Regions from separate parts of the Rhizobium sp. USDA 3886 genome, predicted to be linked through region 1. Evidence: riboswitches for the same ligand, from Rfam matches in the RefSeq annotation. Region 1 holds a riboswitch; the other holds the start of a gene.

Region 1 (5,189 bases):
GTGGGCACATCTTCAACATTTCGTCTCTCGGAGGCCTCGTCGCCTTTGCGGCAACGGGCTATTATCACGCCACGAAATTTGCCGTCGAAGCCTTGTCGGAATCGCTTTGGCATGAGGTCGCACCGCTCGGTATCAACGTCACCATCGTGGAGCCGAGCGCCTTTCGCACCGATTGGGCCGGCCGATCGATGATCGAATCCGAGACATGGATCGAAGATTACGCGGAAACCGCCGGGAAGCGGCGCGAAGCGACCAGGGCTGTCTCCGGCAACCAGCCTGGCGATCCGGCCCGTGCCGCACAGGCGATCGTGACGGTTTTCGAGGCTGAGAGGCCACCACTTCGCCTGCTTCTGGGGCGTGTCGCCCTCAACGTGGCCTTGGCACGCCTTGATGCTCTACGGGAGAATTTCGAAGCCTGGGCTGAGATAACGAACAGCGCCGACTTTCCCGGTGAATAGCTCGCCGTTCGAAGCGCGACGGAAAACCTCAGTCGCTGTGTCGGTGGTGGTAAGATCGCGCCCAAACGCATGCGAATGGCGGGCGGCGTGACCCCGGCTGATGTTGTGCCGCTGGCAATGCTGATTGCCGGCGGCTGTTTATCCGACGGCAATCGATCGGTGTCGATAATCGCGCGCTCGGGTACGAGAGTGCGTTCAGCACCTTCTTCAGGCGCGTGATGGGATGCTCGCCGAAGTCAGACCGGTCAATGCTCGGTTTTGATTTCCACTAAGAACTGACCCGGCCTTCCGGAATATTTCCATCGAGAATTGATGGAGTGGATGCCCCCTCCCGACGGCATCGCAATGTGCCAGAGTGATGTTCGCGAGAATGTCACTTAGAGGAGAGAGCATCCATGAAGGAAATTAGCATTGTCGGCCTGGACCTGGCAAAGCGAGTGTTTCAGGTGCACGCCGCCGGAAGCGATGGTGGGATTATTCTGCGCAGGAAATTGTCCCGCGGTCAGGTTCTCGCGTTTTTCGCAAAGCTGCGGAAATGCACAGTTGCAATGGAAGCCTGTGCGACCGCCCATTATTGGGCTCGTGAGATCGGCAAGCTCGGCCACGAAGTTCGCTTGCTACCTCCGGCCTATGTAAAGCCGTTCGTCAAACGGCAGAAGAATGATGCGGCCGATGCGGAGGCGATCGTTGAAGCGGCTCTCCGCCCGTCGATGCGGTTCGTGGTTCCGAAGACTGAGAGCCAGCAAGCCTGCTCGATGATCTTCCGGACGCGGGACCTGTTCGTCCGTCAGCGAACACAGCTCATCAACGCCCTCCGCGCGCACCTCGCTGAGCATGGGGTCATTGCGCCGCAGGGAATTGCGAACCTGGCTTTGTTGACGCAGATAATCGAGGATGACGCCGCCGGCCTCGAACTCATTGTCGTGGAAACCGCACGGCTTTACCTTGAACAGATCGAGGCGCTCTCTTCCCGGATTACCAGCTTGGAAAAGGCGCTCAAGTCGGAAGCGATGCGCTCTGAGAACACAGCCCGATTGATGTCCATGCCTGGAATGGGACCGATCACGGCCATGGCGATCGAAGCTTTCGCCCCTACCATGACGACATTCCGCAAAGGTCGAGACTTTGCGGCATGGTTGGGGCTCGTACCCAAACAGCATTCGAGCGGCGGAAAGCAGGTACTCGGCCGAACGTCGAAGATGGGTCAGCGTGACATACGGCGGCTTTTGATCATCGGCGCAATGACGGTCATCCGATGGGCATGCCGCAAAGCTCCTCCCGAGAGCTCATGGCTGGCGCGTATGTTGGCGCGCAAGCCCCGCATTCTCGTTGCGATTGCCCTTGCCAACAAAATGGCTCGATCGATCTGGGCGATGGTGACGAAGAACGAAAATTACAGGGATTCCGCTCTGGCTGCGGCGTAACAAGCGAGCCATCGCCAGGCGGATCGTCGGCGTGTGAGGAGGTCAGCGAACGGTAAGGACAAAGATCGGTGAGAGTGGGCCTGGAAATGCATAGGGGTCAGTGAGCCACGAGCTCGCAGAATTGATTTGCACCAGATCCGCGCAGCTCCATACCGGCCAGCGGTTGTACTCAAGCCGCAACGAAAGGCCTGATACATGACCGCACCCGATCACACGTTCATATCGTTCTATGAAAGCCTTGCATGAACGGGGGCATCCATACATGACCCATGTTTGAACTTTGCCCCCGCACATGAAAGCAGGCGCCACGAGCGCTTAGGAACTAGGCCGCCTTAACGGACACGCTCGCTGCCCTGAAGGCTATGAGGTCTTCAATCGTGATCAGATGAAGACCATGCCGTTCGGCAAAGCGTTCGAGCTCCGGCAGACGTGCCATCGTGCCATCGTCGTTGGCCACCTCGCAAATCACGCCGGACGGGGATAGACCAGCAAGCTTGGCGAGGTCCACTGCTGCTTCGGTGTGGCCAGGGCGGGAAAGGACGCCGTTCGCATGGGCTCGAAGCGGAAAGATATGACCTGGCCGTGCAAAATCCTCGGGGCGAGAACCTTCCCTGACGAGTGCTCGAACGGTCGCGGCCCTGTCGGCGGCGGATATCCCAGTCGTCGTTTCGGGAATGTAGTCCACGGAGACGGTGAAGGCGGTCTTCAGCACCTCGGTGTTGCGTGGCACCATCAAAGGAATGTCAAGCTCATCAAGCCTCTCGCCTTCCATCGCAACGCAGACGAGGCCGCGAGCTTGATTCATCATGAACGCGATTGCTTGCGGAGTTACGGCTTCCGAAGCGATCACGAGATCGCCTTCGTTTTCCCGGTCACGGTCATCGACAACGACGACGATCTCGCCCCGCGAAATTGCGGCGATCGCATCATCGATTTTGGAAATTGCCAACTTCTTGCCTTTCAAGGGTTAGCCGCTGTGAGCGGCGTGCATGGCCTGTCATAGCCACCATTTTCCCTTGGGCGAACAAGCATACGAAACGCCGCTCTTGAGGCGGCGTCCGCTGCATTGCTCTCTTCCATCCGGACTGTAACCGTCGGCTCCGGCATCTCACCGGATCTGCTGACCCTCCGTATCCACGAAGGCGCTCGCGGGCTCCGAGTTGCCTCGATACCGCCGGTGGGGAATTGCACCCCGCCCTGAGAACGCATGCAACATAGAGGATCGATGCCTTGTTGTGCAAGAGGTCGCCGGCCGCCAACCGAGCGAAAATCCGGTTTTCCAGTGAACGCACCGTTTCTTATTGTCGAATAAAGCTACGACATGATCAGGCCGCCATCGACGTTGATCGTCTGGCCGGTGATGTAGGCAGCATCGTCGCTGGCGAGGAAAGTGACGAGACCGGCGACGTCCTCACCTGATCCGGCCCGTTTCATCGGAATGCCTTCGACCCATTGCTTCATGAGTTCTCCAGGGCCATAGTTGCCGAGGAGCTTCCCCCACGCCTGATCGTTATAAGCCCACATATCCGTTTCGATGATGCCCGGGCAGAAGGCGTTGACGGTGATGTTTTCGGTCGCGACTTCCTTGGCAAGGCTTTGGGTGATCCCGACAACGCCCATCTTTGAAGCGGCGTAGTGTGGCGTGTAGATGAAGCCGTCGCGCGCTTGGCCGGAGGCGGTGTTGATGATACGGCCACCTCGTCCATGCTTGCGCATGCGCAGAATTGCTTCCTGCGCGCACAAGAAGACGCCCTTGGTGTTGACGGCCATGACCTTGTCCCACTCACCTTCCGTCATGTCTTCGATGCGGGCGATGGTGATGACGCCGGCGTTCTGGATCGACACGTCCACAGCGCCGTAAGCCTTCTCTGCTGCGTCGTAGAGAGCCTTCACGCTGGCTTTGTCGGTGACGTCTCCGACGAAGGAGATAGCATTGCCAGCATCGGTTTTGATCTGCTCGGCGACTGCATGGACCGACTCTTCGTTGGCGGAGACGACGAGATTGGCGCCTTCTTTTGCGAAGCGCTTGGCGATCGCAGCGCCGATGCCGCGGCTGCCTCCGGTGATGACCACGGTTTTGTTCTCAAAGCGTTTCATTCTTTCATCCTTCCCGGTGCCAGACGATCTCGGGCGTCGACCGCAGAGCCGGCGACCCCTTGCGTCATGCCGCCTTCAAGCGGCCGCAGAAATGATCTCGGCGAACTCTGCCGCCTTCAGCGATGCGCCTCCGACCAACGCTCCATCCACGTTTGCCGCGCGGAAGATGGAGGCTGCATTCGAAGCCTTCACCGAACCACCGTAAAGGATCCTCACGAGGCGCCCATCATCGCCCAATCGCTCTTCAAGCATCTGTCTTATCGAGGAATGGACTTCCTCGATCTCCTCAATGGTCGGAACCAAGCCGGTTCCAATGGCCCAGACCGGTTCATATGCGATCGCCATGTTCGAGCTGGCGGCGCTCGCGGGCATTGAACCTCGAAGCTGTCCACCCACGACATCGATCGCCTTTCCATCATCGCGTTCATCGCGGGTCTCGCCGATGCAAATGATCGTGGTCAGTCCGGCCTTGTGAGCGGCGACGGCCTTGCTGGCGACTATCGCATCGGTTTCGTCGTGGGACGCGCGGCGTTCGGAATGGCCGAGAATGACGAAGCGTGCCCCCGCGTCGACGAGCATGCCCGCGGAGATGTCTCCGGTGCGGGCGCCGGACGCCTCGGGGTGGCAGTCCTGAGCGCCGACGATAACGGTCGAATCCTTCGAGCGCTTCGCGGCGTTCTCGATCAGCGTGAAGGGCGGACAGACGACGATGTCACACGCCGCCTCGCCCGTGAGCCCCTTCAGCGCCTCGATCTCAGCCAGGGAGGAAGCGAGACCGTTCATTTTCCAGTTGCCGGCAATCAGCTTTCGCATCGCATCACCAGCAGCAGAAACCGCCGTCGACAAGCAGATCGACGCCGGTTACGAAGCTTGCCGCATTCGACAGCAGGAACACGGCCGGACCGACCATCTCGTCGACCGCAGCCATGCGCTGCATCGGCGTCTGCTCTTCGAAGAGCTTGGTCTGATGGACCATCTCGGGACGCGTGTTCATGGGCGTCGCCGTGTATCCGGGCGAGATCGTGTTGACGCGGATGCCGCGGCCGACCCATTCCATCGCCATGGACTTCGACATATGGATCACGCCGGCCTTGGAAGCGTTATAGTGCGCCTGGCTCAGGCCCCGGTTGACGATCACGCCGGACATGGACGCGATGTTGACGATGGATCCGCGTCCGTTCTTCAACATGGCGCAGGCCTCGGCCTGGCA
Region 2 (5,189 bases), on a different contig from region 1:
AAGGACGCGATACGATTGAAAACAGGCTCCGCAGCAGCCGGAAAAGCAACGGATGCGAGAAGAGCGGCAGCCAGCGCTGCCTTGCGCGATGAAATGGTCATGAAATCCCCCACGTGTCGAATATTCGAAACGTGGGATTTTTGCGGCACGGTGATGACAGACGCATGACAGGTAGCGTGTTTTGCACTGCCTTGTCTATGTTGCCGTTCGCTCGCGGCTGAGTTCGTTGCGCATGATGAAAAGCGAGGCGCAGAGGATCAGTGCCGCGCCGAGCCATAGATAGCCTGTGGGCGCATAACCGAAGACGAGCCAGCCCGCAAAGACGTTGAGCGGCAGCTTGAGGTCGTCGAAGGGCTGCACATAGGCAGCGTCGGCCACCGCATAGGCAAGTGTGAGAAAATACTGCGCGAGCACGGTCAGCAGGCCGGCGAATATGAAGAGCCCAAGCGTGATACCCATCGGCACCTCGAAGCCGGCCGCCAAAGCAAGCCCGCCATTGATGGGCGTCAGCAGCACCAGCAGCCAGACCGTTATGGTTTCGGGCCGCTCGATGCCCGTCAGGTTCTTCGTGATCAGCGAGGCTGCGCCCCAAAGCAGCGCCGAAAGCACCGGCAGCAGGGCCGCCCAGGTGAAACTGTCCGACCAGGGCTGCAAGATGATCATCGCGCCGGCAAAGCCGGCGGCCGTTGCCGCCCAGCGCGCCGGGCCGACGCGTTCCCCGAGGAAGAGACGCGCACCGAGGATGATGAAGAACGGCGAGGTCATCACCAGCGCGATCGCCTGCCAGATCGGCACGGAGGCGAGACCCGAGACCCAGGCTTCGACGCCGAGGGCGGCAAAAGCGACGCGCACGATATGGCGCCAGGGATAATCGGTGCGCATCGCCGAGAAGCCGGCGCGATAAAGGAACGGCAGCGAGAAGACGAGCGCGAAGGCATATTGCCAAAAGGCGGCGGAAGCGGCCGGGAAGGCAAGCGTCATCGTCAACCATTGCGTGACGACATTGAGGATCGAGAAGGCCACGCCGGCGAGCACCATCCAGGCGGCACCCGCCATGGCACGCGACCTGGAAATGCTGAGGGAAGTCTGATTCATGTCATTCATCCAGAACAAAAGGACCAACACAAATCAGGACGCATGAGCGCAACAACACCGCCGGGCAGTTCCCTGCCCTTCGTGCCTGTGATCACTCTCTTTCGTCCGGACTATAACCGTCGGCTCCGGCATCGCACCGGATCTGCTGACCCTTCCGCACTGAGCAAGGAAGGCGCTCGCGGGCTCGGGCCGAGACCCTTACCGCCGGTGGGGACTTTCACCCCGCCCTGAGAACAGAAAAGCCGTAAATGAAACTTGAGAGCCCCGCAAGATCCCGCAGAAAACCGAAAAGGGTCCGGCTTTCGCCGAACCCTTCCAAACCTGGACTGCCGGTCTCGTTATCCGGCGGCCAAGCAAATCTCATTAGCCGTTGACAGCGTCCTTCAGGCCCTTGCCGGGCGTGAATTTCGGCACGTTGCGAGCCGGAATATTGACTTCAGCGCCGGTGGACGGGTTGCGGCCCTTGGTGGCAGCGCGATGAGAAACGGTGAAGCTACCGAAGCCGGCGAGACGAATGTCGCCCTTATTCTTCAGTTCACCCTGGACAACGTCGAAAACAGCGTCGACAGCAGAAGCAGCGTCAGCCTTGGTGAGGCCAGCCTTTTCGGCAACTGCGGACACGAGTTCATTCTTGTTCATGTTTCCACCCCTTTCAATGGTTCGAAACGACTCAATCTGTAAGCCAGGCACAGAATAGGTTTCATCAGGCCCGCCGCAACCCAAAAGCCCTGCAAATCAAGGAAAAGCAAGCGGCTCTGTGACGTTTTCACAAAAAAGGCTGGCGTTTTAAGCCAGCCTTTTCCGAGTTTTGCAGCATTTTGACATAAATGTGGCAGACAGCGCTCAATGAGCGATGGCTGCACCTGTCTCATCGAGGCCCTCGACCGTCGCGATGACCGGCGTTTCAACCGTTCCATCCCATTCGATCGGCTCGGGCCTGCGAACCAGCGCATGCTTGATCACCTCGCCCATGCGGGATACCGGGATGATCTCCATGTTGTTCTTCACGTTGTCCGGAATCTCCGCCAGATCCTTGGCGTTTTCTTCCGGGATCAACACCTTCTTGATGCCGCCGCGAAGCGCCGCGAGCAGCTTTTCCTTCAGACCGCCGATCGGCAGAACGCGGCCGCGAAGGGTGATCTCGCCGGTCATGGCGACATCCTTGTTGACCGCAATGCCGGTCATGATCGAGACGATCGCGGTTGCCATGGCGACACCCGCCGACGGACCATCCTTCGGAGTCGCACCTTCCGGCACGTGCACGTGGATGTCGCTCTTGTCGAAGCGCGGCGGCTCGATGCCGAAATCGACGGCGCGCGAGCGGACATAGGATGCCGCCGCCGAAATCGATTCCTTCATGACTTCCTTCAGGTTGCCGGTGACCGTCATGCGACCCTTGCCCGGCATCATCACGCCTTCGATCGTCAGCAGCTCGCCGCCGACTTCCGTCCAGGCAAGACCGGTGACGACGCCGACCTGATCCTCGCGCTCGGCCTCACCATGGCGGAAGCGAGGAACACCCAGATAGTCATCGATGTTTTCGGCTGTGACGTGAACGGACTTCGCCTTGCCCTTGATGATCTCGGTCACCGCCTTGCGGGCGAGCTTCATCAGTTCGCGTTCGAAGTTACGGACACCGGCCTCGCGGGTGTACTGCTGGCTGATCGCCATCAGGGCGCCGTCGCTGACCGAAAACTCTTCTGGCTGCAGCGCATGCTCCTTAATGGCCTTCGGCAGCAGGTGCCGCTTGGCAATCTCGCGCTTTTCGTCTTCGGTATAGCCGGCGATACGGATGATCTCCATGCGGTCCATCAGGGGCGCAGGAATGTTCAGCGTATTCGCCGTCGTGATGAACATCACGTCCGACAGGTCGTATTCGACTTCCAGGTAGTGATCCATGAAGGTCATGTTCTGGGCCGGGTCGAGCACTTCAAGCAGGGCCGAGGACGGGTCGCCGCGGAAATCCATGCCCATCTTGTCGATCTCGTCGAGCAGAAAGAGCGGGTTGGACTTCTTCGCCTTCTTCATCGACTGGATGACCTTGCCGGGCATCGAGCCGATGTAGGTGCGGCGGTGACCGCGGATTTCGGCTTCGTCGCGCACGCCGCCGAGCGCCATGCGGACATACTCGCGGCCGGTCGCCTTGGCGATCGACTGGGCGAGCGAGGTCTTGCCGACGCCCGGAGGACCGACGAGGCACAGGATCGGGCCCTTGAGCTTAGTCGCACGCGCCTGCACGGCGAGATACTCGACGATCCGCTCCTTGACTTTGTCCAGGCCGAAGTGATCGGCCTCGAGGATCTGTTCAGCATGGTTGAGGTCAGACTTGATCTTCGACTTCTTGCCCCACGGAATGCCGAGCAGCCAGTCGAGATAGTTGCGGACGACCGTCGCCTCAGCAGACATCGGGCTCATCTGACGCAGCTTCTTCAGCTCCGCGTCGGCCTTTTCACGGGCTTCCTTGGAAAGCTTGGTCTTGGAGATGCGCTCTTCCAGTTCGGCCATCTCGTCGCGACCCTCTTCGCCGTCGCCGAGCTCCTTCTGGATCGCCTTCATCTGTTCGTTCAGATAGTATTCGCGCTGGGTCTTTTCCATCTGGCGCTTGACGCGCGAGCGGATGCGCTTTTCGACCTGCAGGACCGAAATCTCGCCTTCCATGAAGCCGAGCGCCTTTTCGAGGCGGGCCTTGACGCTGGTGGTTTCCAGCATCTCCTGCTTCTCGGTGATCTTGATCGACAGGTGCGAGGCGACCGTATCGGCGAGCTTGGAATAATCGTCGATCTGGCTGGCTGCCCCTACCACTTCAGGCGAAATCTTCTTGTTGAGCTTCACATAGCTCTCGAACTCCGAAACGACGGAGCGCGACAGCGCTTCCAGTTCGACCGCATCGTCATGTGGTTCTTCAAGCACATGGCCGAGCGCTTCGTAGAAATCCTCACGGCTGGTATAGGCATCGATCTCGGCACGGGCGCGGCCTTCGACAAGAACCTTTACGGTGCCGTCAGGTAGCTTCAGGAGTTGCAGAACGTTGGCAACCGTGCCGACATTATGAATTGCGGAAGGATCCGGATCATCATCGCTGGCGTTGATCTGGGTGACGAGCATGATCTGCTTGTCGGAACCCATGACCTCTTCAAGCGCACGGATCGACTTTTCCCGTCCGACGAACAGCGGCACGATCATATGGGGGAAGACCACGATGTCGCGCAGGGGCAAAACAGGATAGGCAGTGCTGCTCGCTACAGACGTTTTCTTCGTCATTTTTATTTCCTTTCCATCGTCCCGTTTCCGGGCTCTCTGGCGCGGCCATGCGACCGGCCGGCACTCTCACTTGGGGCTACAAGTGGAGGTTCTGACTAAGCATTTCAAGCCACGCTAACGCCCGCGTTCCCCGGTTGTGACAGCTTTATTACAATAGAACGCAGGTACAATGAAGCGCATAACTGGATCGGTGCTTACCGCTTCCGAACCGCCTAAAACACAAGGCCGGAAAACCCGCTATGGAATCATTCCATCATCGCCAAGGACGGCACATTCCGCAACGTCAGCAACAGCGTTTTCCCAGTCTTGCCAGCCATTATTAACAGGACCGTGCACGATTTTTCAAATAGAAAGGGGCCTGCCTTCGGCAAGCCCCTAAATCTAACCATACGAGGACCGGCATCAGGCCGAGGCGTTTGCTTTTTCCTCCTGACGGTCCGCATAAATGTAAAGCGGACGGGCAGAGCCGCGCACGACCTCCTCGGAGATGACGACCTCGCGGACACCTTCGAGCGTCGGCAATTCGAACATCGTGTCGAGCAGGATCTTTTCCATGATCGAACGCAGGCCACGGGCGCCGGTCTTGCGGATGATCGCCTTGCGGGCGATTTCGCGAAGCGCGTCCTCGTGGAAGTTCAATTCCACGTCTTCCATCTCGAACAGGCGCTGATACTGCTTGATGAGCGCGTTCTTCGGCTCGGACAGTATCTGGATCAGAGCATCCTCATCGAGGTCTTCGAGCGTTGCGAGAACCGGCAGACGGCCGATGAATTCCGGGATGAGGCCGAACTTGACCAGATCTTCCGGCTCGAGTTCGCGCAGCACTTCGCCGA

The links. Region 1 has a riboswitch for FMN ahead of ribB (3,4-dihydroxy-2-butanone-4-phosphate synthase). Riboswitches for the same ligand answer to the same signal wherever they lie in the genome.
Region 2: linked by a shared signal. The riboswitch ahead of ACZ9BX_RS02815 (DMT family transporter) and the one ahead of ribB (3,4-dihydroxy-2-butanone-4-phosphate synthase) in region 1 are both predicted to bind FMN.

Annotation. Positions count from the first base shown of each region.
Region 1 covers NZ_JBWCDC010000003.1:2,498,202-2,503,390, forward strand. The annotation lists gene ACZ9BX_RS35060 (oxidoreductase) at 1-458, shown strand, start outside; gene ACZ9BX_RS35065 (IS110 family RNA-guided transposase) at 854-1,882, shown strand; gene ribB (3,4-dihydroxy-2-butanone-4-phosphate synthase) at 2,205-2,831, opposite strand; FMN riboswitch at 2,947-3,091, opposite strand; gene ACZ9BX_RS35075 (glucose 1-dehydrogenase) at 3,197-3,979, opposite strand; gene tpiA (triose-phosphate isomerase) at 4,055-4,792, opposite strand; gene ACZ9BX_RS35085 (SDR family oxidoreductase) at 4,797-5,189, opposite strand, start outside.
Region 2 covers NZ_JBWCDC010000001.1:551,775-556,963, reverse strand. The annotation lists gene ACZ9BX_RS02820 (esterase-like activity of phytase family protein) at 1-101, opposite strand, end outside; gene ACZ9BX_RS02815 (DMT family transporter) at 196-1,095, opposite strand; FMN riboswitch at 1,185-1,334, opposite strand; gene hupB (DNA-binding protein HupB) at 1,459-1,734, opposite strand; gene ACZ9BX_RS02805 (hypothetical protein) at 1,731-1,967, opposite strand; gene lon (endopeptidase La) at 1,939-4,356, opposite strand; gene clpX (ATP-dependent Clp protease ATP-binding subunit ClpX) at 4,759-5,189, opposite strand, start outside.